2 regions of the Enterovibrio sp. QJM3NY_24 genome follow, and region 2 is predicted to be linked to the other one. Evidence: predicted binding sites of a transcription regulator. Region 2 holds the regulator's gene; the other holds the start of a gene.
What was found. The regulator MetJ, encoded in region 2, represses methionine synthesis genes. The targets are predictions, from matches to a motif close to TTAGACNTNTANANGTCTAA.
Positions count from the first base shown of each region.

Region 1: the regulator MetJ is predicted to act here: its motif matches at 7,082-7,101, upstream of metN (methionine ABC transporter ATP-binding protein MetN).

Region 1 is NZ_CM173519.1:902,754-918,578, forward strand. Features, by position in the region: gene AC3CIC_RS03920 (TIGR01777 family oxidoreductase) at 1-569, opposite strand, end outside; gene AC3CIC_RS03925 (DUF1538 domain-containing protein) at 861-1,595, shown strand; gene AC3CIC_RS03930 (DUF1538 domain-containing protein) at 1,592-2,398, shown strand; gene AC3CIC_RS03935 (P-II family nitrogen regulator) at 2,398-2,748, shown strand; gene AC3CIC_RS03940 (CBS domain-containing protein) at 2,745-3,140, shown strand; gene AC3CIC_RS03945 (Rdx family protein) at 3,181-3,456, opposite strand; gene AC3CIC_RS03950 (sulfite exporter TauE/SafE family protein) at 3,465-4,229, opposite strand; gene AC3CIC_RS03955 (MetQ/NlpA family lipoprotein) at 4,376-5,188, opposite strand; gene AC3CIC_RS03960 (methionine ABC transporter permease) at 5,239-5,931, opposite strand; gene metN (methionine ABC transporter ATP-binding protein MetN) at 5,921-6,955, opposite strand; gene AC3CIC_RS03970 (TRAP transporter substrate-binding protein) at 7,943-9,052, shown strand; gene AC3CIC_RS03975 (TRAP transporter small permease subunit) at 9,126-9,692, shown strand; gene AC3CIC_RS03980 (TRAP transporter large permease) at 9,689-11,068, shown strand; gene AC3CIC_RS03985 (LysE family translocator) at 11,212-11,820, shown strand; gene AC3CIC_RS03990 (response regulator) at 11,817-12,917, opposite strand; gene AC3CIC_RS03995 (hybrid sensor histidine kinase/response regulator) at 13,190-15,825, shown strand, end outside.
Region 2 is NZ_CM173519.1:3,379,770-3,395,594, reverse strand. Features, by position in the region: gene priA (primosomal protein N') at 1-845, opposite strand, end outside; gene rpmE (50S ribosomal protein L31) at 1,106-1,318, shown strand; gene AC3CIC_RS15235 (malic enzyme-like NAD(P)-binding protein) at 1,773-3,023, shown strand; gene metJ (met regulon transcriptional regulator MetJ) at 3,151-3,468, opposite strand; gene AC3CIC_RS15225 (O-succinylhomoserine (thiol)-lyase) at 3,677-4,840, shown strand; gene AC3CIC_RS15220 (bifunctional aspartate kinase/homoserine dehydrogenase II) at 4,840-7,284, shown strand; gene metF (methylenetetrahydrofolate reductase) at 7,488-8,378, shown strand; gene AC3CIC_RS15210 (PadR family transcriptional regulator) at 8,481-9,056, opposite strand; gene ppc (phosphoenolpyruvate carboxylase) at 9,413-12,043, opposite strand; gene argC (N-acetyl-gamma-glutamyl-phosphate reductase) at 12,512-13,519, shown strand; gene argB (acetylglutamate kinase) at 13,530-14,309, shown strand; gene AC3CIC_RS15190 (argininosuccinate synthase) at 14,384-15,595, shown strand; gene argH (argininosuccinate lyase) at 15,632-15,825, shown strand, end outside.

The sequences.
Region 1 (15,825 bases), 1.1 Mb from region 2:
TCACCAATGGAGCCGCCCAGTCCGAATTGATAGGGCAATAACATTTTCTTGAGAGCGCCGCCTTCTTTGCTCAGCACAATCCCCGTGCGCAGCAGGCAAACGCGGGTATGGTCTGAATCGGCTTTCATCGCGATTTTTTCCCAGTTTGCACAAACTGAGTGAGCAAAATCAGTCGCATCAACCTTCAGTGATTCATCGACGATTTTATCGCCTTGATCGCCATAATAGCCAACGGCAGAGCCACTGATAAAGGTATGAGGAGGCGTTTCAGCCGCAAGGATATGATTCACCAGTTTTTCAGTGATCCCCCAACGACTGGTGCAAATAATGCCTTTTTGTTGTTCCGTCCATCGTTTGTCAACAATAGGTTCGCCTGCCAGATTAATGACCGCGTCAATGCCATTGAAGTCTGATAGCGCATCCAGCTCTTTAATCAGGTGAACTCTGCTGGGTAACTTTTTCTTGGTCATCTCTGGTGAGCGGGTAAGAACAGTGACCTGATGATGTTCCAGTTGAGCGATGAGCGCACGACCAATTAAGCCCGTTCCCCCAGTGACAAGAATGTGCATGGGAATAATCCTTTCGATGAACGATAAGATTAGTATGCATTCAATCGGTTAAATGATCACTATCTCGCCAAATACAGAAATGACCACGATAGCGATTTTAAAGAAAACCTTGTTACCTTTATCACCCTATAGACATTGTGGGATGGCAAATACCTGTACAGTGGCTCAGGGTTATAAAGACAGCATATACTCAAGCATCTTGAGGTTGTTTGAGTATATCGTCTTTATTATTGGTTTGCCGTTCGTACTCGGGAAGCGCTAGTGACTTGAGTATATTCAAATGGAATGAGTGTGAAGGGATTTACTGCATTGCTCACCGCGATGTTAGGAAGCTTTAAAGATTTGTTGCCTATCATCTTGGTCATTGGTTTTTTTCAGGTCGTCGTCTTGCAGCAGCCGTTGCCAGACTGGATTTCAATTGTCATCGGCCTAGTTCTCGTCGTGATGGGGCTAACGTTCTTTGTTTTTGGTTTGGAGATGGGCTTGTTCCCCATCGGTGAATCCATGGCTCACGCGCTGGCGAAAAAAGGCAGTGTATTTTGGCTAATGGTGTTCGCGTTTCTGCTGGGTTTTGGTACCACGATTGCCGAACCTGCACTCACTGCTGTCGCAGCAGAGGCCGCAGAAGTGGCTGCTGAAGGGGGGATGATCCCTCTCACCGAAGAAGCGCAGTCTTCCTATGCTAATGGCCTTAGGCTCACGGTCGCCTTTTCGGTTGGCTTTGCCATTATGTTGGGTGTGTTGCGCATACTCAAAGGCTGGCCTATCCACCGTATTATCATTGGTGGCTACATGCTGGTGGTGGCGATGACCATGGTTGCGCCGCGCTATATTATTGGCATCGCCTACGATTCAGGCGGTGTGACTACATCCACCATTACCGTGCCGCTTGTGACCGCATTAGGCGTTGGTTTAGCCACTGTGATTAAAGGGCGCAACCCGATGATTGATGGCTTTGGTTTGATTGCCTTTGCCTCCCTGTCCCCGATGATATTCGTCATGGTTTACGGGATGGTGGCGGTATGACCCTATTCCTTTCCCTTATCCCAACCTTTTTCGACACCTTACTTTCGACGGTCAGAGACGTATTTCCTATCGTCTGTATCATTTTTGGCTTTCAGTTTGCGGTTTTACGCAAACCTGTGGTGAACCTAAAGAAAATCATTTTCGGTTTCGCCTACGTTATTTTAGGGCTGTCTTTGTTTTTGATGGGGCTCGAAATGGCCTTGTTCCCACTTGGCGAGTCGATGGCAATTCAGCTAACTGCACCGGAATTTCTATACGGTGAAGGCGCGGTCATGCCCGCTGTGGTGGATTGGCAGCATTACTATTGGGTGTACATTTTTGCTGCGGCCATAGGCTTTAGCACCACAGTGGCAGAACCTTCCTTGATCGCTGTGGCAATAAAGGCGGCGCAGGTGTCGGGGGGCGCGATCAGTGTAAACGGGTTGCGATTTTCAGTGGCGCTCGGGGTATCGTTCGGTATCTCGTTGGGCTGTTATCGTATTGTCGCCGGCGATCCTATCCATTACTACATTATTGCTGGCTACGTATTGGTGGTTATTCAAACCTTTTATGCGCCCAAATTTATTGTCCCGCTAGCATATGACTCAGGCGGGGTAACAACATCTACGGTAACGGTGCCGTTAGTGACTGCACTAGGCCTTGGCCTTGCCTCCACGGTTCCAGGGAGAAGCCCATTAATTGATGGTTTTGGTTTGATTGCCTTTGCCAGCTTATTCCCAATGATCACCGTCATGGGATATGCACAGTTAACCGAGTGGTCAGCAAAACGCGGATCGGCTCAAAAAGAAACGAGGGAACCATAATGCGATTCAAACTGATTGTCGCTTTCATTGAAGATTCAAAAACCGATGCGGTGCTTGATGCCGCAAGGAAGGCAGGAGCGACGGGTGCGACCGTCATTAACAATGCGCGAGGTGAAGGGCTCACCAAGCAGAAAACCTTTTTTGGTTTGACCCTTGATGTGCAGCGTGACGTACTGCTTTTTGTGGTGGAAGAGCACCTCGCTCGCAGTATTTTGGAGACCATTAATCAAGTTGGCGAGTTTGATGCGACGTCTGGAAAAGGGATTGCCGTACAGTTAGATATCGAAGATGCGGTCGGTGTGGCGCATCAAGTGCAAGAATTGAGTAGCGTGATTGGGGATGAATTATGAAAGTAACGAAACGCGTTGGTGACGTCATGAAAGATGATTTTGCCGTAGTAGACGGATTAATTACCGTTGCTGAGGCAATTCGCATTGCACGAGATAAGCATATCAAAGCACTTGTGGTAGATAAGCGTGATGAAAATGACGAATACGGTTTGGTGCTGATGAATGACATCGCCAAAAAGGTACTGTCACAAAATCGCTCGCCTGAACGCGTTAATATTTATGAGATCATGACCAAGCCCGCATTGGGTGTGTCGGCAAACATGAACGTAAAGTATTGCGCTCGACTGTTTGAGCGTTTTGGTATTAGCCGAGCGCCAGTGATCGATAATGGCGAAGTCTTGGGTGTCGTGAGTTACAACAGTATCGTCATGTATGGGATGTTGTCGGACTAGGCTATGTGTTGAGATCACTGCGCGTTGGGTTGGAAAAGCCTTAGCGGTCGTTATGTCCCAAATCACGATCAGGATCGAACACATCGCGGACGCGTTGTTTCAGCACCTTGGCTTCGGGAAAGCCGCCATCGCGTTTGCGCTCCCAAATGATCACCCCATTGCAGTGGACTTCAAAACGTCCGCCGGTATCAGGGTGAAGTGTAAGGCCGCCAATTTCCTCACTGAAGGTAGAAAGCAGTTCTTGCGCCATCCACGACGATCGTAACATCCAGTTGCATTGACGGCAGTAGTAAATATCGATATTCATTTTGTCCATGATGTTCCTTACCATGCGCTCCAAAGCAGTTTTAGTCCGATAGCGAACGTGAGCCACTCAAAGGCGACTTTTATCAGCTGATTGCTGTACTTGTCAGCCATGTAAGCGCCCAAGTAACCGCCGAGTAACGACCCAACCAGTAGTGCGGGTATCCAAGGCCAGTAGATATCGGCGCCGGCGACAGCAAGTGTTATCGCCCCTAATCCATTCCAAAAGATACCGACGCTGACCAATGTAAGCGCAACGGCCTGTTTGTAATCTAAACCGAACCATCGTACCAAAAACAGCGTCACGAAAAGCCCTGTCCCCGCGGTTAAAGAGCCATTGAGTATGCCAATCACACTTAACCCGATGCAGCCTATTACCAAGCCCAAGGTGTCACGATGTTTCGGCTCTGCATCTTGTCCCAAGCTTTTTCGCATTCGGGAATAGAGACCGAGCGCAATGATCAGCGCTCCCAGCAGTGCTTCTGCCAAAGGACCGGGTACAAACAAGATAAGATTCGCACCTGTTATCACGCCCGCAGCACCAGCTAAAACCACATAAAGCGTGAGTGTGGGGTCGAGGTTACCGCTTCTCCAGTGTTTCAGTGCTGCACCCAAACCAAGGGCAACAGACGCCACTTTGTGGGTCGCAAGCGCGATAGAAAATGTCAGACCAAGGAATAACAACAGGGGAAGTTGAAGTAAGCCAGCGCCGCCGCCAGCGAGAGAGGCGAGGGTATTTGAGATCAGTGAGCCGACAAATAGGCCAAAGGTTGCGAGAATATCCATATTCGCTCAGTTAACAAGAGATTGGTTGGCAGTCGTTATGCTGCGATTGAGTGTTGATACCACGGCGAGAGAATGGTTACCAGTAACACAGAAAAGAAAAAGCCTGTGACGAGCACAGGCTTTAGTTCGAAATGAAAGGTAAGTGATTACCAGCCTTTCACTGCGCCACCGTCAAAGATGTCCATTGCAGCACTGAATACCGCATCAGATTGGTAAGCCTGAACGAATTGCTGAACGTTCTGCGCTTGAACATTGTCAGTACGAGCAACAATCAGGTTCACGTACGGAGACTCTTTATCTTCAACAAAGACACCGTCTTTTTCTTGTGAAAGACCAATAGTCGCTGCATACGTGCTGTTGATGATTGCGAGGGTCACATCGTCCAGTGAGCGTGGAAGTTGCGCCGCTTCTAGCTCAACAATATCCAAGTTCTTTGGGTTGCCTACGATATCCAGTACCGTTGCTTGAAGGCCTACGCCCTCTTTCAACGTCAGCAAGCCTTGCTCTTCAAGAAGAATCAAAGAACGGCCTAGGTTTGTTGGGTCATTAGGTACCGCGATTTGAGCGCCGTCTTGGATTTGCTCAACAGACGTCACTGTGTTTGAGTAACCCGCAATTGGGTAAACCAAGGTGTTACCTGCAATAGTGAATTTGTAACCACGGTCGCTGATCTGCTGGTCCAAGTATGGCTTGTGCTGGAAAGCATTGGCATCAATGGCGCCTTCTTCCAGTGCTGCATTCGGCGAAACGTAATCCGTAAACGTCACCAGTTCCACGTCTAAGTCATATTTTTCTTTTGCCACTTTTGCTGCGATTTCGGCAACTTGCTCTTCTGCACCCGCCATCACACCGATTTTCACTTTGGTCAGATCGACCGCTTTTTCTTCACCGCAGCCGGTAAGTACTAGTGCTGACGCTAAACCTAGAGCGGTGGCGATTTTTTTAAGATTGAAAGTCATTTGCGCATCTCCTATGAGCTTAAATTTCCATTATTTTTGATTTTCTATATTTATCTGTGGTCGACCCGTTTTACGAAGTAATCACCGGCCGATTGAATCATTTGCACCAGTATGACGAGCATGACAATGGTGATCATCATGACGGTGCCATCAAAGCGTTGGTATCCGTAGCGAATGCCGACATCGCCCAAGCCACCGCCGCCAACAGCTCCCGCCATCGCGGAATAGCTCACCAGCGTGACCAAGGTGATCGTTACGCTGTTCACGATGCCAGGCAGGGCTTCTGGTAACAAAACCTTACGGATGATTTGCAGCGGTGTGGCACCCATTGCTTGCGCCGCTTCAACAAGACCTGAAGGCACTTCGATGAGCGCCCCTTCAACAAGGCGAGCAATGAAAGGAATAGCGCCAACAATCAAAGGCACGATGGCTGCGGCTGTGCCGATCGAGCTACCCACCACAAGGCGAGTAAACGGAATGATGGCAACCAGCAAAATGATGAAGGGGATAGAGCGACCAATGTTCACTATGGCCCCTAAGCTGCGATTAAGTAGCTTGTTTTCCAGCAAACCACGTGGTTTGGACAGATGAAGCAAGACACCTAAAGGAATACCAAACACAAAGCCGATGAAACCTGAAACAAACACCATGGTGAGGGTTTGGCCGAGTGCATCAATCAATAAGCCTACAAGTCGTTCGTTTTCAGCGAACCAGCCAGAAATGGCAGCAATATTAAGCGACATAACCAAGCACCTCGATGTTGACGTTGTGTTCTTTTAAGTATTCCAATGCGCGTGTGACATCTGGTGCATCACCGAAAAACTCTGCCAGCATTAGGCCGAATTTCACGCCGCCGGCGTAATCCATGTCTGCACTTAGGATGCTCACATCGATATTGAATTTGCGCGAAACTTGGCTCACCAATGGGGCATCCACGCTGGTGCCAGTAAATTCAAGACGCACCAAGGGCGGCAGTGAGCCGGTATTTTCAACTTGCAGACGCGCTGCGTAATCTTGAGGAATCGACAGATTTAGGGTGGCACGAATAAAGTCGCGGGCAAGCTCGGTTTTTGGATGGGCGAAAATATCGCCGACCGTGCCTTTTTCTACCAATTTTCCGTCACCGATAATTGCCACTTCATGACAGATGCGCTTTACCACATCCATTTCATGGGTGATCAGCAAGATAGTTAAACCTAACTTTTGATTAATCGTTTGCAGCAGATTCAAAATTGAATGGGTGGTGGCAGGGTCCAAGGCGCTGGTGGCCTCGTCGCATAGCAGGACTTTTGGGTCACTGGCGAGTGCGCGCGCAATCGCCACGCGTTGCTTTTGACCGCCGCTCAGATTCGCCGGATAAGTATCGTGCTTGTCTTCAAGGCCGACCAGTTCGAGTAGCTCGGTCACTTTCTTTTGGATATTTGCCTGTTCTTTGCCTGCTAGTTCGAGTGGCAACGCCACGTTATCAAATACAGTGCGGGAAGAGAGCAAATTAAAGTGCTGGAAGATCATGCCGATCTTTTGGCGTTCTCGCGTCAGCTCTGACGCTGAAAGGCGGGTGAGTTCAACACCATCGACGCTCACACTTCCGCTTGTTGGGCGTTCCAACAAGTTAACAATACGAATCAAGGTGCTTTTACCTGCGCCAGATGCGCCGATAACCCCAAAAATTCTGCCCTGTGGAATGTGAAGGTCAATATCACGCAAAGCATGAATTGTTTTCACGCCCTGCTTGAATTCTTTATTAACCTGACTAATTTCGATCATAATCCATCCTGGACAAAATTGTGTTAAATAATCGTTAAAATGTAGTGATAATCGTTGCTTTTGTTCTTCACTCTGGAATTTGATGCTATTTATAGTCGAACGACAAGTCAATAGATATTTTTACGGCTAGACGTCTATACGTTTATTTGAGGTTTTTTTGACGTGTTTTGAGGGAAGTACAAAGACTGTATTTTAAGAAAAGTCCAGTAAGGCAGGATGCTTACGGGGAAGTGCTCTATAGAAATACCCAAACCTGAACGGTTTGTAATTAAATTTCTGTTGTTCGTGAACCAACTGCTTAGTTTTTGCACTGAAGCACGTTTCTAATGTCGATTTACACTAAGGTCTTTCGTCAATTCTATTCGCTTAATGAATATGGACCTACTCGACTCTTCCGCACGCAACATGCTTCAAAACCGTTGATATTTTCTCGCTCGCCTTGCGTTGAGGGCATTATCGCCATCGGAAAAATCGGGTTGTGGAACGTCATTGTTTGCAGCATCGTTTTCAGGATATTGCGTTTCCAATGGCTTGGGTCGTCAAGGTGACTTTGAGGGTCATTGATGCGTTGATTTGCCGATATATGGTGACATTTAAAGATGCGTTAAGTTAACGCGAAAACGTTTTTTTTTCGCCAAAAAACACGACGACATGCCTTCCTGTGGGAAGGCATTTTCGTCTCTACCAAAAAATGTAAACACAACGCGCAGGGATAAGGTTGACGCGGCGTAGCACGTAATTGGTCGCTCACAGAGCGTGTTATCTATCATATGTTTATATTTCTAGTGATCATTGTTTGACCAACTTCAAACAACCTTGCCCTTTTACTACTTGCTGGTCGCGATAATAGGTAAAGTTATCGTAACAAACCATTAACTCATCGGTGTGATTGATGAGTGTCGTGTTAGTAAGGCAGTACCTACTTTTTGATGTAAACCTTCAGTACTGCTAAACCTTTCGCCTTTCCCAAGCAAGGAGATAACTCTCATGTACAAACGTCGTTCGTTTCTTGCCGCAACAGCAGTCGCACTGAGTGTGCTGCTATCTGGTTGTGGTGAAGAAAAGCAGGAAGCAAGTGCGCAGGCTCAGCCAGCAGCACAGGAAAAAATCAGTTGGAAAATGGTAACGACTTGGCCGAAAAACTTCCCAGGGCTAGGTACAGGTGCAAATAACCTTGCTGAGCTAATCACCGAGATGAGTGATGGGCGTTTGGACGTGAAAGTATACGGCGCAGGGGAACTTGTTGGTGCACTCGACGTGTTTGATGCAGTTTCGCGCGGAACCGCGGAACTGGGTCACGGTGCAGGTTACTACTGGAAAGGCAAAGCGCCTGCAGGTCAGTTCTTTGCAGCGGTTCCTTTTGGCCTGACAGCACAAGAAATGAACGGTTGGATCTACAACGGTGGTGGTCTTGAGCTTTGGGCTGAAGCCTATGAACCTTTCGGTATCATCCCTATGCCTGCGGGTAACACCGGTGTGCAAATGGGTGGTTGGTTTAACAAGGAAATTAATACCATTGGCGATCTAGAAGGTCTAAAAATGCGTATTCCAGGCCTTGGCGGTGAAGTGTTGAAACGTGCGGGTGGTACACCAGTATTGCTGCCCGGTGGTGAGATATTCCCGTCACTGCAATCTGGCGCGATTGATGCGACTGAGTGGGTTGGCCCATACAATGATCTGGCCTTTGGTCTGCACAAAGCCGCAAAATACTACTACTACCCAGGTTGGCATGAGCCAGGTACAACGCTAGAAGCGCTGATCAACAAAGAAGCGTTTAATAAGCTACCTAAAGATCTTCAATCTATCGTTCTTGCGGCGACGCGCGTAGCGAATGCTGACATGTTGGCTGAGTTCACTGCCCGTAACAACGCAGCATTGGAAAGCCTGATTGGTGAGCACAAAGTCGAACTTCGTCCTTACCCAGCAGAAGTGCTGAGTGAACTGCAAGTTTTGGCGGATCAAGTGGTTGCCGAGCAAGCTGAAGTGGATGAAGTGAGTAAGAAAGTGTACAACTCTTACAAATCATTCCGTGACCAAGCGATTGATTGGCATGCTATTTCTGAGCAAGCTATGTTGAATGCCCGTAATCCGCAATAACCTTTAAGAGGCTGTCTATGGCAGCCTCTTTTTCTTTTCCATTGAGCCAACAGGCTGAAGTTAGAGTAGTAGTATGGATACCGCCTCTCCTCGTCTTATTGCCCTCATTAAGGGCATTAATCGTTTTAGTGACTGGACAGGACGTTTTGTTTCTTGGTTCGTGTTAGCCATTGTGCTGATTACCTTTTTGGTCGTCGTTATGCGCTATTTGTTTAACTCGGGATCTGTTTTTCTGCAAGAATCCGTCCTTTATTTTCACAACTACGTCATCATGCTTGGCGCTGCTTACGCGCTGTTAAAAGGCGCCCATGTTCGCGTTGATATTTTTTATCGCCCCGCGTCTGAAAAGAAAAAAGCCTGGGTCGACCTGCTTGGCTTTTTGTTCTTATTACTTCCGACATGCGCGTTCATTTTCTATATCGCATGGGATTACGTCGCAGTCTCATGGCAAATCATGGAAGGCTCGCAAGAAGCGGGTGGCGTCGATGCCAAATACCTTTTTAAAACCAGTATTTTATTGATGCCTGCTTTGATGATTTTACAAGGTATTGCTGAAGCCCTTAAATCAGTGCTCACGATTACAGGACATCAAGACATTGCTAAACAACTCGAAGACCACGACGAGGAGCACGCGTTATGAGTGAGTTCCTCGCTTTATTTCTTTTTCTGTTTACCTTTGGCGTCCTCCTTGTGGGTTATCCCGTCGCGTTTACGCTTGGCGGTTCTGCGCTCTTGTTCGCGTTTATTGGGACAGTCACGGGAACGTTTGACCCAGCTTTTCTCGAAGCGATACCCAACCGTATTCAAGGCACCTTGGCCAATGAGTTGCTTGTTGCGATTCCGTTGTTCGTTTTTATGGGGGTCATGCTAGAGAAATCTCGCATTGCGGAAGACTTGCTGGACACCATGGGACAAGTGTTTGGGGGCTTGGCGGGTGGTTTAGGTATTTCCGTGACTATCGTTGGGATGCTGCTTGCCGCCAGTACCGGTATTGTGGGCGCAACCGTGGTCACCATGGGTCTGCTCTCGTTGCCATCGATGATGAAACGCGGTTATTGCCCCAAGCTGTCAACGGGCATTATTTGCGCCTCGGGAACGCTGGGACAAATCATTCCACCCTCAATTGTTTTGGTATTGCTGGGGGATGTCATTTCCTCTGCGTATCAACAAGCGCAACTAGACCAAGGGATTTTTTCGCCAGACAGCGTCACTGTTGGTGATTTGTTCTTGGGCGCGCTGATCCCAGGCTTCATGCTGGTGGGTATGTACATTCTTTACCTTATTTTTGTTGCCATTACGCAACCTGAGCGTGTGCCGCCGATCCCAGTGGAAGAGCGCAAAGTGAGCAAAGAGCTTTGGATGCAGGTGTTGACCGTATTGTTCCCACCTGTGATGTTGATTGTTCTGGTGTTGGGTTCAATCTTAGGCGGCGTAGCAACACCGACAGAAGCCGCGTCTGTCGGCTCTGTGGGTGCAATCATTTTGGCAATGAGCAAGGGCATGTTTAACCTGTCAATACTTCGTCATGTGCTGCGTAGCACCACTGAAGTGACGGCGATGGTGTTCTTGATCCTCATTGGTGCGTCACTCTTTGCTTTGGTATTTCGTGGTTTTGGTGGCGATGACATTGTTAGAGACTTTCTGACAAGCCTGCCTGGTGGCGTATTTGGTGCGATGGCACTGGTGATGTTGGTGTTGTTCTTATTGGGCTTCTTCCTCGATTTTATCGAGATCACTTTTGTGGTTGTTCCGATTGTAGCGCCGATTCTGCTGACCATGGGTGTTGACCCTGTGTGGCTGGGTATCATGATTGCGTTGAATCTGCAGACATCATTTCTAACCCCGCCGTTTGGTTTCTCGTTGTTCTACCTGAGAGGTGTTGCGCCTGATTCCATATCAACGTCTGATATTTATCGTGGCGTTGTACCATTCATTTTCATTCAGCTTCTAATGCTGGGCTTGCTTGCCTATTGGCCAACACTCGCGACATGGCTGCCTGAATTGGTATACGGATAAATTTTGATGAGTTTAAAGCCTCTTTTGGAGGCTTTTTTTTCTCATTAATTACACTTGACGAAATGACCCTGCTCAGTTTCTACTAAGCGACTTTTTGTTTGCTTTTGTCTGGAGATAACGTGACATCTGCTGTTGATATCGCCATGTTAGCGGTGTTTATTCCCACATTTTTCTTTGTTTCAGTGACCCCTGGAATGTGTATGACTTTTGCCATGACGCTCGGCATGAGTATTGGCGTAAGAAAAAGTCTGCATATGATGTGGGGTGAGCTGATTGGCGTTGGGCTGGTCTCGTTGGCGTCAGTGGTCGGTGTCGCTGCGATCATGCTCAATTATCCGAGCTTGTTCATGGTGCTCAAGTACGTTGGTGGTGCCTACTTGTTTTATCTGGGCATTCAGATGTGGCTATCTCGCGGAAAAATGGCCATTCCAGATGACTTATCAGTGAATGGAAATACCTCTCCACTATCGTTGGCAACGCAAGGGTTTGTTACTGCTATTGCCAACCCTAAAGGCTGGGCATTTATGGTGTCCTTGCTACCACCATTTATTAACCCTCAAGCTGCACTTCCTCCTCAGCTAGCGGTACTGATCGGCATAATCTTGATGACAGAGTTTAGCTGTTTGATGCTGTATGCGAGTGGTGGGCGCACGTTACGCCATTTCCTACAAAAAAGTGGAAATGTGCGGATGATGAACCGTATTGCAGGTACATTAATGATGGCTGTCGGTGTTTGGTTGGCGGTTGGTTAGTCTTTGTAGGTGTCTGCAATTTTAATAAAATCGTTTTTCATATCAAACATCAAATCGACCAGCATGGGATCAAAATGGGTCCCTTTGCCTTCACGAATGATCTCAAACGCTTCATCGTGCGACATGGCTGATTTGTAAACGCGTTTACTCACCAACGCATCAAATACATCGGCAACAGCCATGAGTCGCGCACTGAGCGGAATGTCTTCTCCGATCAGACCTTGCGGATAGCCCGAACCATCCCATTTCTCGTGGTGCCCATAAGAAATCTCTTTTGCCGCGCTCAAGAAGGGATAATGCGCGTCCACTTCTTTTTCGGCTTTTACGATGGCGTCATAACCCAGCTTGGCATGGGTTTTCATTATCTCGAATTCCTCTGCTGTGAGTTTGCCTGGCTTGAGCAAGATCGCATCAGGGATCCCTACCTTGCCAATGTCATGCAGCGGCGCGGTTTTAAAGACCATGGTGATGTACTCTGCAGTCACAAGTTCTGGATATTTACCTCGCAGGTAGAGCTGGTCGGCCAAAATCTTCACGTAATATTGTGTACGTACAATGTGATTGCCTGTTTCCTGATCACGGGTTTCAGCAAGACTTGCCAACGCATTGATGGTGACATCTTGAATGACACTGAGCTCTTTCACCCGACGTTGAACTTCGGCTTCAAGGTATTCGTTTTGATCGTGTAGGAAATCTTGCGATGCTTTGTTTTCCAAGTGGATCTTGATGCGAGCCATCGTGATGGGGGGACTTAATGGCTTTTTAATGTAATCCGCAGCACCAACGGTAAAGCCAAACTCTTGGTCTTCAGCTTTTGATTTTGAGGTGAGAAAAATCACGGGTATGTCGCATGCACTCTTTTTCGCTTTAATTTGGCGACACACTTCATAGCCATCCATGCCAGGCATGACGACATCCAGCAGAATAAGGTCGATAGAAAACTTCTCGACGATAGCTAGCGCAGTTTGGCCGTTCGTTGCTGCTTTTACTTCATAACTGTCTTTCAGCATTTCACTGACGAACACGAGATTCTCTGGAGTATCGTCAACGACCAGGATGGTTGCGCGTTTTTTCTGTTTGCTTTCCGGTGACTCCATCAACGGGATCCTGATTCACTTTTCACTAATTCAATCCTAGGTCTACTCTTACTATTGTTCCAATTATGAATCACATTAATTTAATTTGAGACATGCATTTAGCGTCAAAACCAGATGCTTGATGTACCAACGAAAGCCTTGTTGGTTTGTTGACAGTTCGCCCATGATGTATTTCAGCGAAAAAGGTAGGTGCCCGTTTTGATTTCGACCCGGGCGGATTGCAATTCGACATAATGGAAATGTGCTGTTTGAGATAGCACTTTACGCTGACTATGACCCAACTAGTAAAATTGTTTGGTGTGTTTACATTGACTTCTCCTTTGACTGTTTTGGGCAAAGAAGAGCATGGATATTTGTCGGGAACGAACCTTCCTCCGATTGATCAAAGCGTTGTGGCTGATGCCACGAGTATCATCACATTACTGGTTATCCTTCTTCTTGCTCTCGCTGGCGCGTTAGTCTTCAACAGTGTCATGAATAAGCGCGCGCAAGAAGAGTTGCGAGAACAACGACAAGCGTTAATGCAAAAAGAAAAGGAACTGCAAATCGCAAAGAAAGCTGCGCAGGTATCGCATCAGGCTAAGCGCGATTTTCTTTCCAATATGTCTCATGAATTTAGAACACCGCTCAATGCGATTTTGGGTATGTCTCAACTTGCCCTAGATAGCGGCCTAGAGTCCAAGCAACAGCGCTACATACGGCGTGTTGTTACCTCTGCGCATTCGTTGTTGGAAGCGGTCAATGCCACCTTAGATTTTACCAATGTTAAAGCGGGCAACCTCGAGATTGAATGGGTGGAATGTAATGTTGAAACCATTCTTTCACCGGTAGCTAAGACATTGGGTGAGCGCGCTGATGAAAAAGGCCTCTTGTTGTGTGTCAATGTCGACATGAACATACCAAAGGTGATCGATGCGGATACCGTTCGCATGATGCAGGTATTGATGGCGCTCGGCGATAATGCGATCAAATTCACTGACGAGGGCGAAGTAACAATCTCTGTTTCGCTTGAGTCTCGTCGCGAAGACGACGTGAAGATCCGATTTGCGGTCAATGACACTGGGATAGGTATTAAGCGCAAAGATCTCGATCTGTTGTTTCAGCCATTTTCTCAAGCCGATTCATCGACGTCTCGCTCCAAGGGGGGGAAAGGGCTCGGTTTGTCGTTGGCGAAAGAGTTGGTGGCGCTGATGGGCGGCAATATTCAAGTGGAAAGTCGGCTTGGTGAAGGAACGATGCTTTCTTTCACGCTGCCTTGTCAGTCTGGCGTGAGGGGAAATACGCGATTGGGTGGTGCATGGTCGCGCGCATTAACGACAAAAAGTGTGTTGGTGATAGCAACCAATACGACCCTGCAAGGCAACATTTGTGACCCACTTGTCTATGCCGGAGCAAACGTCAGTCAATGTCGTGATTTTGCTGAATTAGAAGAGTGTCAAAAAGGAATAGAAAGAGGGAACTACGCACATATTGTCGTCGATTGGGCAGGTATTAGTGCAGAAATGACGTCGTTATTGACCTCAGTTCTGGGGGGATTAAAGACATCGCCATCAGTATTGCTGCTTTCTGGCCCCGATCACTGTTTGGATGTGCCGGAAACTCGCCCATCCTTTACGTTTAAATGGCTAGCCCTGCCGACACTTCCTTCTGCATTGCTTCGTGCTATTACCGATGAGCGCCACTCTGTCGCCCCAATCAGGCATAGCGCTTATGATCGCGACTCAGAGTTAGAGCTTGAAGATATCCCTGAGTGGGAGTTGGTGATACGCGATCGCATGGTGCTGCTGGTTGAAGACAACTTGATCAATCAAGAAGTCGCTATTGGTGCCATGGAGTGTTTACCCATCAATGTATTGGTGGCAAATAATGGTGATGAGGCGATTCAAATACTGAAAGAATACGCCGTCGATTTAGTGTTGATGGACATGCAAATGCCCGTGATAGATGGCGTGACAGCCACAAAAATTATCCGCCGAGAAATGGGAATGACAGCGCTACCGATTCTAGCCATGACGGCAAATACGGATGCCCATGATGTGGCGGCCTGTCGGGAAGCGGGCATGAATGAGCATATCGCGAAACCCATCAATTTTGAACTTTTGAAAGATCGCTTAATTCATTGGCTAACCAAAGGTGACCCTGCGGCACCTCCAATCGAGTCTGTTACATCAGAAACCGATGTTTCCCCTTCGGCCATAGAATCCCATGCGGCTTCTTTGGATGAAAAGCGCCAAGTCGACAGTGAGGCAGTGTTAATGGCTAAAACGTTGTCTCATGCGCCAGAGCCAGAGCCAGAAGTTAAGGCTGAGGTGCAAGCTGAGACGCAAAAAGAAGCTGAATTAGTACCAGAATCAAAACCTGAACCAGAGCCAGAGCCAGAGCCAGAGCCAGAGCCAGAGCCAGAGCCAGAAATTGTACTCACATCGCAACCGCAACAACAAGGTGATGAGGCAGGAAAAAACCGAAGGAGAGCAACAATGGAATACACCGAAACCATGTTCGACCTGATGGTGGATAATGTCCCTGGTATCAATCTTGCTGACGGCGTTAAACGCTTGGGGGGCAACAAAGCAAAATATCTCAAAATACTGTCGCTTTTTCTCAATTCTCAGGTGAGTTCTGTCGAGCAATTGCTGACGTCGGATGACAACAGCGAGAAAGGCATTTTGGCGCACTCGTGTAAAGGTGCCGGCAGCAACATAGGCGCGGATGAAATGGCCGATGTCGCCTCTGCGTTGGAAGACAAATATAACGCGGGCGAGCCAGTATCAGAAAGTGAAGTGCTAGTGCTGAAATCGATGATTATCGCTGCGATTGAAAAGTTTGATGAAATAGCCGCTAGCGCGGAAGAAACGCCTGAGCCGCAAGTTGACGAAGAAATCAAACCGCTTGATGCTTATCTTGTTGA
Region 2 (15,825 bases):
TCGGTGTCATTTAAACCGGAATGCATCACCTCGACAGGCACATTAAAGCGACGTTTAAAGCGATTAATTGTCTGCGGCGTCAAACCAATTTCGGGCACTAAAATCAGCGCTTGCTGACCACGAGCCAGAACGGGTTCGAGTGCATTGAGGTAGACCTCTGTTTTACCTGAGCCAGTCACCCCTTCAATTAAGTAACAGCCAAATTCAGGACTGGCATTGATGGTCGCAACCGCTAAGGCCTGCTCGTGATTGGGCGTGGGTTTGTCTTCGACGACCCGATAGTTTGGCATCCAAGGTTTGGCACGCACATTCTGTACGATGTCGATCCAGCCTTTTTCCTCAGCGGTTTTGATCACAGCGGCAGTCAGATCACTTTCAAGTAAATCGCTGTGTGCCATAGCGCCGCTGCGCAACATCGTCAGGATCCGCGCTTGCTTAGGTGCACGGGTCAATGCCGTGATGGGTTGATCTTTTCCTGCTTCTGTTAGCTGCCACACACGCTCACGCTCGCGATGCGCAGGTTTACCTTTTCTTAGGCTGCCGGGCATGACGGTAGCTAGCGCGTCACCTAATGGATATTGATAGTAGCGACTCGCCCAATTTAATAGCTTATATAAAGCCGGAGCCCAAAGGGGGGCGTCATCTAATACGGCATTAATAGGTTTAAGTTGCGTTAAAGGAAAAGCAGATTGATCAGCAAGGGCCGTCACAATTCCGATTTTGTATTGCTTGCCAAATGGCACGCGAACGCGTCCACCTACAACTGGCATATCATTGCCAATGAAGTAATCAAACGTCTTGTGCAAAGGGACAGGTAATGCCACTTGAGCGATTGTTGGGATCATGAGGTGCTAGCGTCTTAGGTAAATAGACAAATCATCGCGACAGTGTACCTAGGGTAAAGGGGGGCGCAAAGGGGCGTATCACTTTCTTTTGAGCCGCGTGACGAAAGCGTCTCAGCATAACTTTCAAATGAATTGAACAAAAAAGTTGCTATCAAAGGTCTCCTTGATTAGAATTTCGCGCCTTACAAAATGTTTGTTAACGACGTGTGGTGCCCGATAGGCTCGGGAGAGCGACACGGCCTATATTAGAGGTTATCCCTATGAAAGCTGGTATCCATCCAGAATACGCTGCAGTAACTGCAAAATGTTCATGCGGCAACACTTTTGAATTCAACACTACTCTAGGTAAAGATATTAACCTGGACGTATGTGACAAATGCCACCCATTCTACACTGGTAAGCAACGTGTAGTTGACACCGGTGGCCGCGTTGACCGCTTTAACAAGCGTTTCGGTGCATTGGGTAGCAAGTAATATTGCTGACTCGAAAAAAAGGGTGCGAAAGCACCCTTTTTTTATTGCTGTTACAGCTTGTAAGACCCTTTCCAAGGTTCAATATCGGTAGACTATGACAGTTTATCTGAGCGAACCGATAGCCTCGCTACCCTCGCTGCGTTAACATTTAATAATTCCTTATATATCTTGATGTCATTGACCTCGTAGCGTCATAGACACTGCGCACACTTATCTATTGTAAAATTCACTACACTCAAGATAAGGGGACGTGCGAAGTGCTTTATTGCTATATCAATTACTTGGGATAGACGGATCGCGTTTTGGCGTGAGAAATACTTGGCACTAAGGTGACAAGATCATCTCGACATATAAAACGTATTCCGCACCTTGTTGTTCACCTTTACCTATGCTTGTGGGCTCGGTTGGCAACAAGATTAATCAGCCAATAACTAATAAAGTCAGGAAAACAGAAATGTCTGAAGACAAACGCCAACAGGCGCTGGATTATCATGCCTATCCAGTCCCTGGCAAAATCTCGGTAGAACTTACCAAACCAGCAGATACGGTTGAAGATCTTGCGTTGGCATACAGCCCTGGTGTGGCAGAGCCTGTTCGTGAAATCGCACAAGACGCTGATAATGTTTATAAATACACAGCGAAAGGCAACATGGTTGCGGTTATTTCAAACGGTACCGCTATTCTTGGTTTGGGCAACTTAGGCCCTCTAGCGTCTAAACCTGTGATGGAAGGCAAAGCGCTTCTGTTCAAACGTTTTGCAGGTCTTGATTCGATTGATATCGAAGTGAAGCACCGCACGATTGAAGAATTCGTTGATACCGTTGCGAATATCGCGGATACCTTTGGTGGTATCAACCTAGAAGACATTAAAGCGCCAGATTGCTTCGAGATAGAAAAGCAGCTGATTGAGCGTTGTAACGTCCCAGTATTCCATGATGATCAACACGGTACGGCCATCGTGACATCGGCGGGTATGCTGAATGCGTTGGAGCTTCAGGGTAAAGAGATCGGTGAAGCGGTGATTGTGTGCTTGGGGGCAGGTGCTGCTGCCGTTGCATGCATGGAACTTCTGATCAAATGTGGGGCACAGCGTGAGAAAATCTACATGCTGGACCGCAAAGGCGTGATCCACACTCGCCGTGATGACATTAACGAATACAAACAATTGTTCGCCAACAACACAGATAAGCGCACGCTTGAAGATGTGATTGAAGGTGCGGATATTTTCCTTGGTGTATCAGGCCCTGATCTGTTACCGCCAGACGCGCTGAAACTGATGGCAGACAAGCCAATCGTGTTTGCGTGTTCAAACCCTGATCCAGAAATAAAACCTGAGCTTGCGCATGCAGTGCGTGACGATTTGATCATGGGAACGGGTCGTTCGGATTACCCGAACCAAGTGAATAACGTGCTGTGTTTCCCGTTCATTTTCCGCGGTGCGCTCGATGTGCGTGCAAGTCGAATTAATGACGAGATGAAACTGGCTGCCGTTGAGGCAATTCGCACGCTGGCGAAAGAACCTGTGCCTGCGGCAGTATTGAAAGCGGCGGGTGTAGACAAGCTGAGCTTTAGCAAGGACTACATCATCCCTAAACCGATGGACCCGCGTTTGCTGCCTCGCGTAGCCAAAGCCGTTGCGGTCGCAGCAGTAGAGTCGGGCGTCGCGCGCATCGAGATGCCTGAAAACTACATGTTAGATAAGTAACTGAAGTCGGCTAAATATCTGACAGGAAAATAAGGCGAGGTGAGAAAACGCTCTGTGCTTTTTCCTCAAAAAAAGCCATTAAAAAACCAGCCAAGCGGCTGGTTTTTTTGTCATTACGATGACGGAATTAATATTCTTCTTCGTTAAACTCGATGCCAAGCTCTTTCATTATGCGCTTCACTTCTGCCGGAACGCTATCCGCTTTATCCTTGCGAATATCGTCATCTGTTGGCAGTGGTTGGCCGGTGTAAGCATGCAAAAAGGCTTCACACAACAGTTCGCTGTTGGTGGCGTGGCGTAAATTATTGACCTGGCGACGTGTACGTTCATCCGTCAGGATTTTAAGCACTTTCAGCGGGATAGAGACGGTGATCTTCTTTACTTGCTCTTTCTTTTTACCGTGCTCGGCGTAAGGGTTAATATATTCGCCATTCCACTCTGCCATCGTGCACCTTCTAAGCAGTTTCATTGATAAATCGCTGTCAACACCGGAAGCATTATGTCCAGGTTGAATGAATTTCGAATTTTAGCGATATTAACCGCTATATGTAAAGACATATAGACGTCTAGAGCTATTGACGTCTTACTATTGAGTGGTTAAGGTTAACCCTATCTGCTTGTATTATGATCGCATTTTGACAGGGAAAGACACCATGAGCGACAAGAAGTCAGCCACGATTGCCGTACGCACTGGCATCACCACAGATTCTCAGCATAATGCTGTGGTTCCTCCTATTTACCTATCCACCAACTACGAATTCCCTGAGTTTGGCACAGTACCAACCTACGATTATGCCCGTGGTGGTAACCCAACCCGCAACCTGTTGGAAACGGCACTGGCCGAGCTTGAAAACGGCGCAGGCGCGGTGGTGACCAACTGCGGTATGTCCGCCATTAATTTGCTGCTGTCTCTGCTTGGCCCTGATGATTTGATTGTCGCACCTCATGATTGCTACGGCGGCACGTACCGTTTGTTCGATTCGCGCGCCAAAAAAGGAGCGTTTAAGATTGAGTTTGTTGACCAATCTAATGTTGAAGCGTTGGAAGCAGCATTGGCTAAACAGCCAAAGCTCGTCTGGATAGAAACGCCATCAAACCCGCTACTGCGTGTGGTAGATATCGCCGACATTTCCCAAAAAGCCCACGCGGTAGGTGCTTGGGTCGGAGTGGATAACACTTTCTTGTCTCCGGTATTGCAGCAGCCATTGAACCTTGGCGCTGATTTCGTGGTGCATTCCACGACCAAGTTTATCAACGGTCACTCAGATACCGTCGGTGGTGTGGTGGTCGCGAAAGAGTCTGCACTCGCTGACGAGCTCAAGTGGTGGGGCAACTGCATTGGCGCAACAGGCAATGCCTTTGACAGCTACATGACATTACGCGGTCTTCGCACCTTGAGCGCGAGAATGCGTCAGCATGAAGAAAACAGTGCCGCGGTGTTGGCATTTTTGCTACAAGAGTCGCTGGTGGATGTGATTTATCATCCATCATTGCCCGATCATCCGGGACATGAGATTGCTAAGAAACAACAAAAAGGGTTCGGCGGTATGTTGAGCTTTGAACTAAAAGGTGGCGAAAGTGAACTGAAACTGTTCCTGGGTTCATTGAAGTTATTCTCTTTGGCTGAGTCACTTGGCGGCGTAGAAAGCTTAGTCACCCACCCAGGTTCGATGACGCATCGTGCCATGTCTGATGAAGCGCAGGCTGAGGCAGGTATCGCAGCAACACTATTGCGTTTATCTATCGGTCTGGAGGATCATACGGATTTGGTCGCCGACCTAAAACAAGCATTCAATAAAGTGAGAGAGAGTCAGTAATGAGCGCGGTTGAAGTCGTATCCCCTCAGCAGTCGCCGTCCCGCCAGCTACATAAATTTGGCGGTAGCAGCCTTGCCGATCCAGACTGTTTTCGTCGCGTGGCGAGAATTCTGGCGCAATACAGTGATGCGACAGACATTATTGTCGTTTCAGCCGCAGGTAAAACCACCAACCGTCTGATTGAATGGCTGTCTTTGCTGGATAAAGATGGGCGTCTTGCTCATGAAACCCTGCAAAGCTTGCGTAAATACCAGCAAGACTTGATTGAGAACCTGATCGAAGGTGAACAGAAACAAGCGCTGGTCGATGCGTTATACACAGATTTTAGTGCGATGGCACAGGTGGCCGAAAATCCATTAGGTGTCGCTCAGCGCGCTTGGGCGCAAGGTTTTGGTGAAGCATGGTCAGCCCGTTTGTTGTCTGCATTGCTGACTCAGCTTGATATGCCTGCCGTGAAACTCGATTCTCGCAGTTTCTTACGTGCAGAGCGTGCGGCGCAGCCAGAAGTGGATCGCGCTAGCTCTTGGCCGCTGCTTAAAGAGCAGTTGGTGCAGCACACTCATCGTCGCATTGTGATCACCGGTTTTATGGCACAAAACGCAGACGGTGAAACCGTGCTGCTTGGCCGCAATGGGTCTGATTACTCCGCCACGATTATCGGCGCGTTGGCTGACGTAAGCCGCGTGACCATTTGGAGTGATGTCGCTGGTGTCTTCAGTGCAGACCCTCGCCTTGTCGGTGACGCATGTTTGCTCCCTTTACTTCGCCTTGATGAAGCGGCAGAACTGGCGCGTCTTGCCGCGCCTGTGCTGCATACCCGCACCCTTCAGCCTGTGGCACAAAGCTGTATCGATTTGAACCTGCGTTGCAGCTACGACCCTGAGTCCGGCTCTACCCGAGTCGAGCGTGTGCTTGCCTCAGGTCGAGGCGCGAAAATCATCACGTCACTTGATGACGTGTGTTTGCTTCAGCTCGACATTCCGCGATCCCATGATTTTAGCGTCGCACGACGAGACATTGAGCGACTGTTAACGCGCAATCAAATTCAGCCGCTGGCTTCTTCCGCCAGTGCTGATCAACATCGTATTCAATTGGCCTATACCGCAGAAGTCGTCAACAGTGTGTTAGAGCAACTTCAAGACGCCGGTATTCCGGCTGACATTCGTTTGCGCGAAGGCTTTAGTTTAGTGGCGGCGGTAGGTGCTGGTGTGACGGGTAACCCGGTACATTGTCATGGCTTCTATCAGCAATTGCGTGGTCAGCCGATTGAATTTATCAGTGAATCTAACAGTGGCTTAAGCATCGCGGCTTTGCTGCGTAAGACGAACACCGCAGCGTTAGTGGCCGATATTCACTGTGCATTGTTTCAAGCACAGCGCCGGATTGGCCTTGTATTACTAGGAAAAGGCAATATTGGTAGCCGTTGGCTGTCGTTGTTTAAAGAACAAAAAAGTGCGCTTGAAAAGCGTCATGGCATGAACTTCGAATTGATCTCGGTGCAGGACAGTCATCTGCAATGGGTCGACTTCGATGGCATCGATGCTGATACGGTGATGGAGCATTTTAATGAAAATGCGAAAACGTATGAGATGGGCGAATGGCTGGTCAATCTGCTCAATCATCCGTATGACGACATCGTCGTGCTGGATGTGACCGCCAGTTCACCCTTGGCGTCGCAGTATTCCGATTTGGCCGAGCATGGCTATCACCTTATTTCTGCCAACAAAGTGGCGGGCTCTGCAAGTAGCGAGCTTTATTATCAGGTACAAGATGCCTTTGCAAAAACCGGGCGCTTTTGGCTTTACAATGCGACGGTAGGGGCGGGTTTACCTGTTAACCATACCGTACGGGACTTGCGAGAAAGCGGTGACCAAATCATGGCATTGTCGGGGATTTTCTCTGGCACTTTGTCTTGGCTGTTCCAGCAATTTAACGGTGAAGTTAAATTCAGTGAACTGCTGGAGCAAGCGTGGCAGCAGGGTTTGACAGAGCCTGATCCGCGTGAAGATCTCAGTGGCGCTGATGTTATGCGTAAACTGGTGATACTGGCACGAGAGTCGGGTCTTGAATTAGAACCTGAGCAGGTTCAAGTGCAATCTCTGGTGCCAGATGCATTGGCACAACAGTCGCTTGATGGCTTCCTTGATGGCAGTGCCTTGCTAGATGACACCTTAGAAGAATGGCTGGAAGAAGCGAAAAAGGACAACGGCGTACTTCGCTATGTTGCGCGTTTGACCCGAAATGGCAAAGCACGTGTTGGTATTGAGGTGCTTCCAGAGGATCACCCATTGGCCAACTTGCTGCCATGTGACAACATTTTTGCTATTGAGAGCCAGTGGTATCGTGAAAACCCATTAGTGATTCGCGGCCCAGGCGCAGGGCGAGATGTCACCGCAGGCGCGTTGTTGTCTGACTTGAATCGCATCGCATCCTTGCTGAAATAAGAAGAAATGAAAGTGAAAAAAGCGGAGGGTTAACTTCCGCTTTTTGCTATGTGAACAAAGCGCATAGTGATCATGAATAAATTTCACGATAAGCAAGTTGACTTTGAGTTGCTTGCAATTCAATATCTAGACATATAGACGGCTAAACGGATGTCGTCATCAAGGATTTTTTCAGTGAACTGTCACTGAAGTAGGGAGACACAATGGGTTACTCACACGCTAGCCATCTGGATTCACTGAATCAGAATCTTTCCGATTTGAACGGCGATATCAACGTCTCGTTTGAATTCTTCCCACCAAGTTCAGAAGCCATGGAGCAGACGCTTTGGGCATCGGTTCAGCGTTTGAAAAACCTTCAGCCTAAGTTTATGTCTGTGACCTATGGTGCAAACTCTGGTGAGCGTGATCGTACCCACTCCATCGTAAAAAGCATCAAGCAGGAAACGGGCATCGAAGCCGCCCCGCATTTGACCTGTATCGATGCCACGCGTGATGAACTTAAAATCATTGCTCGCGACTACTGGAACAGTGGTATTCGCCATATCGTCGCACTGCGTGGCGATTTGCCTGAGAAAGGGCAGAAGCCTGAAATGTACGCATCAGATTTGGTTGAATTGCTAAAAGGTGAAGCAGATTTTGATATTTCGGTGGCGGTTTACCCAGAAGTTCACCCAGAAGCGAAGAGTGCACAAGCGGATTTGATCAACTTAAAGCGCAAAGTCGATGCCGGGGCGAATCGCGCGATCACCCAGTTCTTTTTCGATGTAGAAAGCTATTTACGCTTCCGCGATCGCTGTGTGGCGGCGGGTATTGATGTAGAAATTATCCCAGGCATTTTACCTGTGTCGAATTTCAAGCAGGCAGCAAGATTTGCCAACATGACCAATGTGCGCATACCAAACTGGATGCACAATCAGTTTGCGGGATTGGATGACGACCCTGTCACTCGTCAAATGGTGGGTGCAAGTCAAGCCATCGACATGGTCCGTGTATTGAGCCGTGAGGGTGTAAAAGATTTTCACTTCTATACCTTGAACCGAGCAGAACTGACTTACGCGATGTGTCATACATTGGGTGTACGTCCGGGCGCTTAATATGACTGCGACCTTAGGGATAACAGAGCATTTGAGCTCGTGTATGCCATAGACATAAAAAAACCGTCGCGATTGCGACGGTTTTTGTTTTAGCGGATTCGCTTAGCGGGAGGCAAAGGCCTTTTGATTGGCCATTGTCGCTTCCATCGCTGCCAGTTCTAGCAGCACTTCATCTGCCCATGTCAGCCATGCTTCTTTGCGCAGAATATTGCGACGCAATGTCAGGCGCTCCAAGCGACCTTCTCGGGTCAGTAAAGAAGAATCTGAATATTGGTTTCGCTCTAAATCACGATATTGGCTGAGCTGCATACGTGACTCATCAATCAATGCATGCATATGCTCGATCATCGGAGTGGGTTCAAATATGCTGCATGTCAGCAGTTTGGCTGACACTTCGTCACGATCAGTCGGGTGTTTTGCAGGAAGCAAAAACCACTCGTACAGACCTTGCCTGCCGATATCGGTAATGGTGTAGACCTTGCGATCAGGTTTGCCGTCTTGTGGTTCGAGCCGACAACTTACTGCGCCCATATCGGCGAGTTTGTTGAGTTCACGGTAAACCTGCTGATGGCTGGCTTTCCAGAAGTGGCCGATGGCGTGAGAAAACTCTTTGGTTATATCGTAACCAGTTGCATCACGATGGTTCAACACCGTGAGAATTACATGCGGTAGTGACATCTCTTCTATCCAAAATCTAAAAAGGCGATCCTTAGCCCTGGGACGTCGCTCTATGGCGAATTATTTATTTCCGCAACACTGGGTGGATCGATTCGTCATTAATGGTCCTTAGTATCGCCAAAGGCCAACATTATTTACACCCAAAGTAGCGGGGCGAAAAATGGCGATACACCACGACATCAAAACGGTTAATTATACGTCGGTGTTTTGCCTTGGTCTGAGCAGTGAAAATTCTCAGACTAGACATGAAAACATATTAATAACATTATCAATCCAACAACAATCGAAAAAGCCTTTTTGAAAATAAAAAAGGCTGCAACTTAGCAGCCTTTCTTACTTTTGATTCGATTTCTCACTTATCCGGTGTTACGCATACCTGCTGCAATACCGGCGATGGTTACCATCAATGCTTCATCGAGCTCAGGGCTTTCTTGCTCTGAAGCGCGCGTGCGGCTAAGTAGTTCAGCCTGAAGCATATTGAGTGGCTCGACATAAATGTTACGCAGACGAATCGCTTCTGCGCCCCATGGGTTTTGTTCCATTAAGTGATCGCTGTTCTCGACCATCAGTATGGCTTTGATATCTTGCGCTAAGCGTTCACGAAGCTGCTCACCAAGAGGCCATAACGCTTCATCAACTAGCTTCTCGTCATAGTATTGCGAAATAGATGGACTGGTTTTAGTGAACACCATTTCGAGCATACCCAATCGGGTTGAGAAGAATGGCCATTCACGACACATCTCTTCGAGTTGCTTCAAGTGACCATTATCGATGGAGTATTGGATGGCTTGACCCGCACCTAACCAAGCAGGCAGCAGCAAGCGGTTTTGGCTCCATGCGAAAATCCATGGAATTGCACGCAAGCTTTCTACGCCGCCATTCGGGTTACGTTTTGCAGGACGCGATCCCAATGGCAGTTTGCCAAGCTCTAACTCTGGTGTGGTTGAGCGGAAGTAAGGAACGAAATCTTTACTGCCACGCACAACATCGCGGTACGCATCACAAGAAACGTCACTCAGTGTCTCCATCAGATCGCGCCATTCTTGCTTTGGTGCCGGAGGTGGCAGCAAGTTGGCTTCAAGGATGGCACTGGCATACAGATTTAAGCTGTTGGTAGCGACATCAGGGAGACCTAACTTAAAGCGGATCATCTCACCTTGTTCTGTCACGCGCAGGCCGCCTTTTAGGCTGCGTGGTGGTTGAGACAATAATGCCGCGTGTGCAGGTGCACCACCGCGACCAATTGACCCTCCACGACCGTGGAACAATACCAGGTCAACCCCAGCGTTTTCACACAGCGAAACCAGTGACTCCATGGCTTTGTACTGCGCCCAACCTGCGGCCATGACACCGGCATCTTTGGCGGAGTCCGAGTAGCCAATCATGACCATCTGGAAATTCTGGATAAAGCCGCGATACCAATCAATGTTCAGCAGTTGACTGATCACTGATTCGGCATTGTTCAAATCTTCGAGGGTTTCAAACAGCGGGCAGACATCCAAGCGGAACGGACAACCTGCTTCTTTAAGCAGAAGATGAACCGCCAATACGTCCGATGCAGTACGTGCCATCGAAATAACGTATGAACCTAGGGCTTCACGCGGCTGCTGGGCAACGATACGGCAAGTATCTAATACCTCTTGTACGTCATCAGATGGCTCCCAGTCACGAGGCAGCAGAGGGCGCTTTGAACTGAGTTCTCGGATCAAGAATGCTTGTTTGTCTTGCTCGCTCCATTGGCTGTAGTCGCCCATGCCAAGGCAGCGGGTCACTTCAGACAACACGTCAGCATGACGGGTACTTTCTTGACGGATATCGAGTTTGATGAGGTTAACGCCGAAGCAGCGAATACGACGCAACGTATCGAGCAACAAGCCATCAGCGATAATGCCCATACCGCACTCATGCAGTGATTGGTAACAGGCATGTAGCGGTGTCCACAGCTGATCAACGTTGGTCAGAATATCTTTTTCATCAATATGCTGGCCTTTGATTTGTGCATCAAGACACTCCAGCGTATTGGTGAGTGTTTTGCGCAGGGATTTCAAAATCGCACGGTACGGTTCGTGCTCATCGCCTGCCATTGCACGAACAATGTCATTGCAGCGAGTCATCGACAGTTCGCTGACGAGCTCCTGAATGTCACCGAGGTACAAGTCGGCAGCTTTCCAGCGAGACAGTAGCAGCACCTCTTGGGTCACTTCCGCCGTCACAAATGGGTTACCGTCGCGGTCGCCACCCATCCAGCTTGAAATCTGAATTGGCGCGGCGTCAACTGGAAGGCTATGACCAAGGTGGCGTGTTAGTTTTTGATCAAACTGACGCAGGAATTCAGGAACGGCTTGCCATAGGCTGTTTTCAATAACGGCATAGCCCCATTTCGCTTCATCTAAGGGCGTCGGACGTTGCTGACGAATAACATCGGAATGCCAAGCTTGCGCGATCAATTGCTCTAGGCGCAATTCTGCTTTACCGCGCTCGGTGCTGGAAAGATCATCAAGCTCTAGCTTCGACAAGCATTTGTTAATCTGAACGAGTTTATGAATGGTGGTTCGACGCGCAATCTCTGTAGGGTGTGCGGTTAACACCAGCTCAATCTTCAAATCCTCAACGGCTTTTTCTGCATCGATACTAGAGACATCGTTGCCTTTCAGGCGCTGGAACAAGTCATCCAGAGCATCAGGGCTGCAGATCAGCTCTTCGCAGTTGCGGGAAACAGAGTGATATTGCTCTGCAATATTGGTGAGGTTAAGAAACTGGCTAAATGCGCGTGCTACAGGGAGTAATTGGTCATTGGGAAGACTCTGCAATACGTCAATGAGCTTGGCGTGATCGTCTTTGTTTCCAGCTGATGCCGATTTAGAAAGCTGTCGAATCTCTTCTACTTTTGCAAGCAATTCATCGCCGTGGGCGCCCTTGATGGTATTACCCAGCAAGTGACCCAGCATACTGACGTTGCTTTTTAGAGCGTCATACTTGTCATTCATAAGTCATCCATTTCGTAACTTTGTTACATCCAAATTGCAATCGTAATGGCTCAATCTAGCCAATGAGAGGGCCTAAGGTCAATCTTATACGTACTGAAAGTGATACTTTTTCACGTCCATCCCCATACGACTTGGGCGCGCTGGGAGTTGTAACAAAATTACAATAAAGTGAACGCGATACATTATCTGTGAGCGAGTGAGAATCTTGGCGGTTTTATTTTGAGTATACTGTTGACATTAGTCACTTATCACGCTAAAAAGCACATATAAATTCATTTTAAATGAATAAACAATTATAAAGCTCATTGGATGCAGCGAAAGGTACGATACGAAATGGATAAGTTCTCAACCCCCCTTCTCCAGCGACGACGCCGACGTTAATCATAACGTTGGGTGCGTGTGCCCCTCCTGCAGCTGAGTGAGCTGAATGTTTCATCTAGTCATTACCAGACAGCAAAACGGATTTTTATGTTAAAGACAGTGATCGTCGGTGCCAGCGGTTATACCGGTGCCGAGCTGACCAGAATGGTTCACCTCCATCCCCAACTTGAATTGACCGGTCTTTATGTATCTGAAAACAGTACAGATGCGGGTAAGCCGATCAGCGATCTTCATGGCACATTAAAAGGTTTGATTGATTTGCCATTGTTGCCGCTCAGCAGTGTTGAGAGCGTGGCGCAAACAGCAGATGTCGTGTTGCTGGCGACAGCCCATGAAGTCAGCCACGATATCGCGCCTGTGTTTTTGGCGCAGAGCTGCAAGGTGTTTGATTTGTCGGGCGCGTTTCGCGTTCAGTCTGATAGTTTCTACACCACCTTTTACGGTTTTGAACACCAGTATTCAGATTGGCTAGATAAAGCCGTTTACGGTTTGGCAGAATGGAACCATGAAGCGATTGCAACTGCCGATCTCATCGCTGTGCCGGGCTGTTACCCAACGGCATCACAATTGGCTCTTAAGCCGCTGATTGATAATGGCTTGTTGGATCTAAACCAATGGCCAGTGATCAATGCAGTGAGCGGCGCTTCCGGTGCAGGACGTAAAGCATCGATGACGAACAGCTTTTGCGAAGTTAGCCTACATGCCTATGGCATATTCAGCCACCGCCACCAGCCAGAGATTGCAACGCACCTTGGCTGTGATGTGATATTTACGCCTCATCTTGGTAATTTCAAACGCGGTATTCTCGCAACCATTACAGCAAAGCTAGCGGATGATGTGACAGAATCTGCGGTGTCTGATGCACTTGAAAGCGCTTATCAAGATATGCCATTGGTGCGTCCACTGGGTGCAGGCCAAAGCGCGAAATTGCAATCGGTTCAACACACAGGTTTTTGTGATATCGGCTGGTCGGTGAAAGGGCAGCACGTGATTTTGACCTCTGCTATCGATAATCTGCTTAAAGGCGCGGCGAGCCAAGCCATGCAATGCATAAACATTCGTTTTGGGTTTGCGCCGTTAACGGCCATTGTGTAGGAGAGTCATGATGAGTTTACGTCCTTTAGTGGTGAAACTGGGTGGTGCAGCGCTTTCTTGCACTGAGACACTAGAAAAACTATTTAACGCCATTGCTGCATACAAAGCGTCTGCGCATCGTGAGATTGTGATTGTTCACGGTGGTGGCTACTTGGTCGATGACCTGATGAAAGCACTGAACCTGAAGGTCGAGAAAAAGCAGGGCCTACGTGTCACACCAAAAGATCAGATTAATGTGGTCGCCGGTGCACTCGCAGGAACGGCAAACAAATTGCTACAAGGGCAAGCAGTTAGAAGCGGCATTCACTCTGTCGGTCTGAGTTTGGCAGATGGCGGACTTTGTAAGATTACCCAACTTGATCCTGAGTTGGGCAATGTGGGCAAAGCGGCGCCTGGTGACGCTAAGTTACTGCAAGCGATTTTGGCGACAGGTTGCGTGCCCATTATCAGCTCGATTGGCCTTGATGCTGATGGCGAACTGATGAATGTGAATGCGGATCAGGCGGCGGTTGCGGTTGCCGCTGCGCTGGATGCAGAGCTGGTCTTGTTGTCAGATGTGAGTGGCGTGCTTAATGGAAAAGGCAAGCTGATGCCGGCACTTGATGCAAAATTGGCTGATGAATTAATTGAAAGCGGCGTGATCACGGACGGCATGGTCGTCAAAGTGAAAGCGGCGTTTGAAGCGGCAAATGCGCTAGGTCGTCCGATTGAAGTGGCGAGTTGGCGTTATCCTGAGCGGCTGGCTGATTTATTCAGCGGCGGCAACATCGGTACCCGTTTTACTGTTTAACTGAATTTATATCCCTATATTTATGTCGTTCACCGCCTGTACTGACCGTCAGAGCGGTAACAAGGAGAGTTACTATGAGCACTATTAAGAAGGTTGTACTTGCGTATTCTGGCGGTCTCGACACGTCGGCGATCATTCCATGGCTAAAAGAAAACTATGACTGCGAAGTCATCGCGTTCGTGGCCGATGTGGGTCAGGGCGAAGAAGAGCTGGTTGGTATTGAAGAAAAAGCCATCGCTTCTGGTGCATCAGCGTGTTACATCGCTGACCTGAAAGAAGAAATGGTCTCTGAGTATATCTACCCGAGCCTGAAAACCGGTGCCATGTACGAAGGCAAATACTTGCTAGGTACATCAATGGCGCGTCCTATCATCGCGAAAGCGCAGGTTGAATGTGCGCTAGAAGTGGGTGCTGATGCGTTGTGTCATGGTTGTACGGGTAAAGGCAATGACCAAGTACGTTTTGAAAGTGCATTTGCTGCATTGGCACCGCATTTGAAAGTGATTGCGCCATGGCGTGAGTGGGATCTTCGCAGCCGTGAAGCCCTGTTGGATTATTTGGCAGAGCGCAAAATCCCTTGTACTGCAAGCCTTGAGAAAATCTACAGCCGTGATGCTAACGCTTGGCATATCTCTACTGAAGGCGGCGTTCTGGAAGATACGTGGAACCAACCTAATGAGCTTTGCTGGGTTTGGACGGTTGATCCTGAGCAAGCGCCAGATCAAGCTGAAACAGTCACCTTGATGGTCGAAAAAGGTGAAGTGACCGCAGTGGATGGTCAGGCAATGTCACCGTATCAAGTCCTCACAACGTTAAACGAAAAAGGTTCACGCCACGGTGTGGGTCGTATCGATATTGTTGAAAACCGTTTGGTCGGTATGAAGTCTCGCGGTTGTTACGAAACACCCGGCGGCACCATCATGATGGAAGCACTGCGTGGTGTAGAACAACTGGTATTGGACAAAGATTGCTTCGAGTTCCGTGAAGAGCTTGGTCTAAAAGCCTCTCACCTTATTTATGATGGTCGTTGGTTCACCCCACTGTGCAAGTCAATTTTGGCAGCAGCCGATGAGCTGGCTGAAGCCGTGACCGGTGAAGTGGTAGTGAAACTGTACAAAGGACAGGCTACAGTAGTGCAGAAGCGCTCGATCAATAGCTTGTACTCAGAAGAGTTTGCGACCTTTGGTGAAGATGATGTTTATGATCACAGCCATGCAGGTGGCTTTATCCGTCTTTACTCGCTATCAAGCCGCATTCGTGCGCTAAATGAAAAAAAACAAAAATAGATAGCTGGAAGCAATAGAGATTAAGGAGAAGTAAATATGGCGTTATGGGGCGGAAGGTTTAGTCAGGCAGCCGACACACGTTTTAAGCAGTTTAATGATTCGTTGCGTTTTGACTATCGCCTCGCGGAGCAGGACATTGTGGGCTCCATCGCTTGGTCTAAAGCGTTGCGCTCAGTGGGTGTTCTGACAGAGCAGGAACAACAACGTTTAGAGTTGGCGCTGAACGAAAT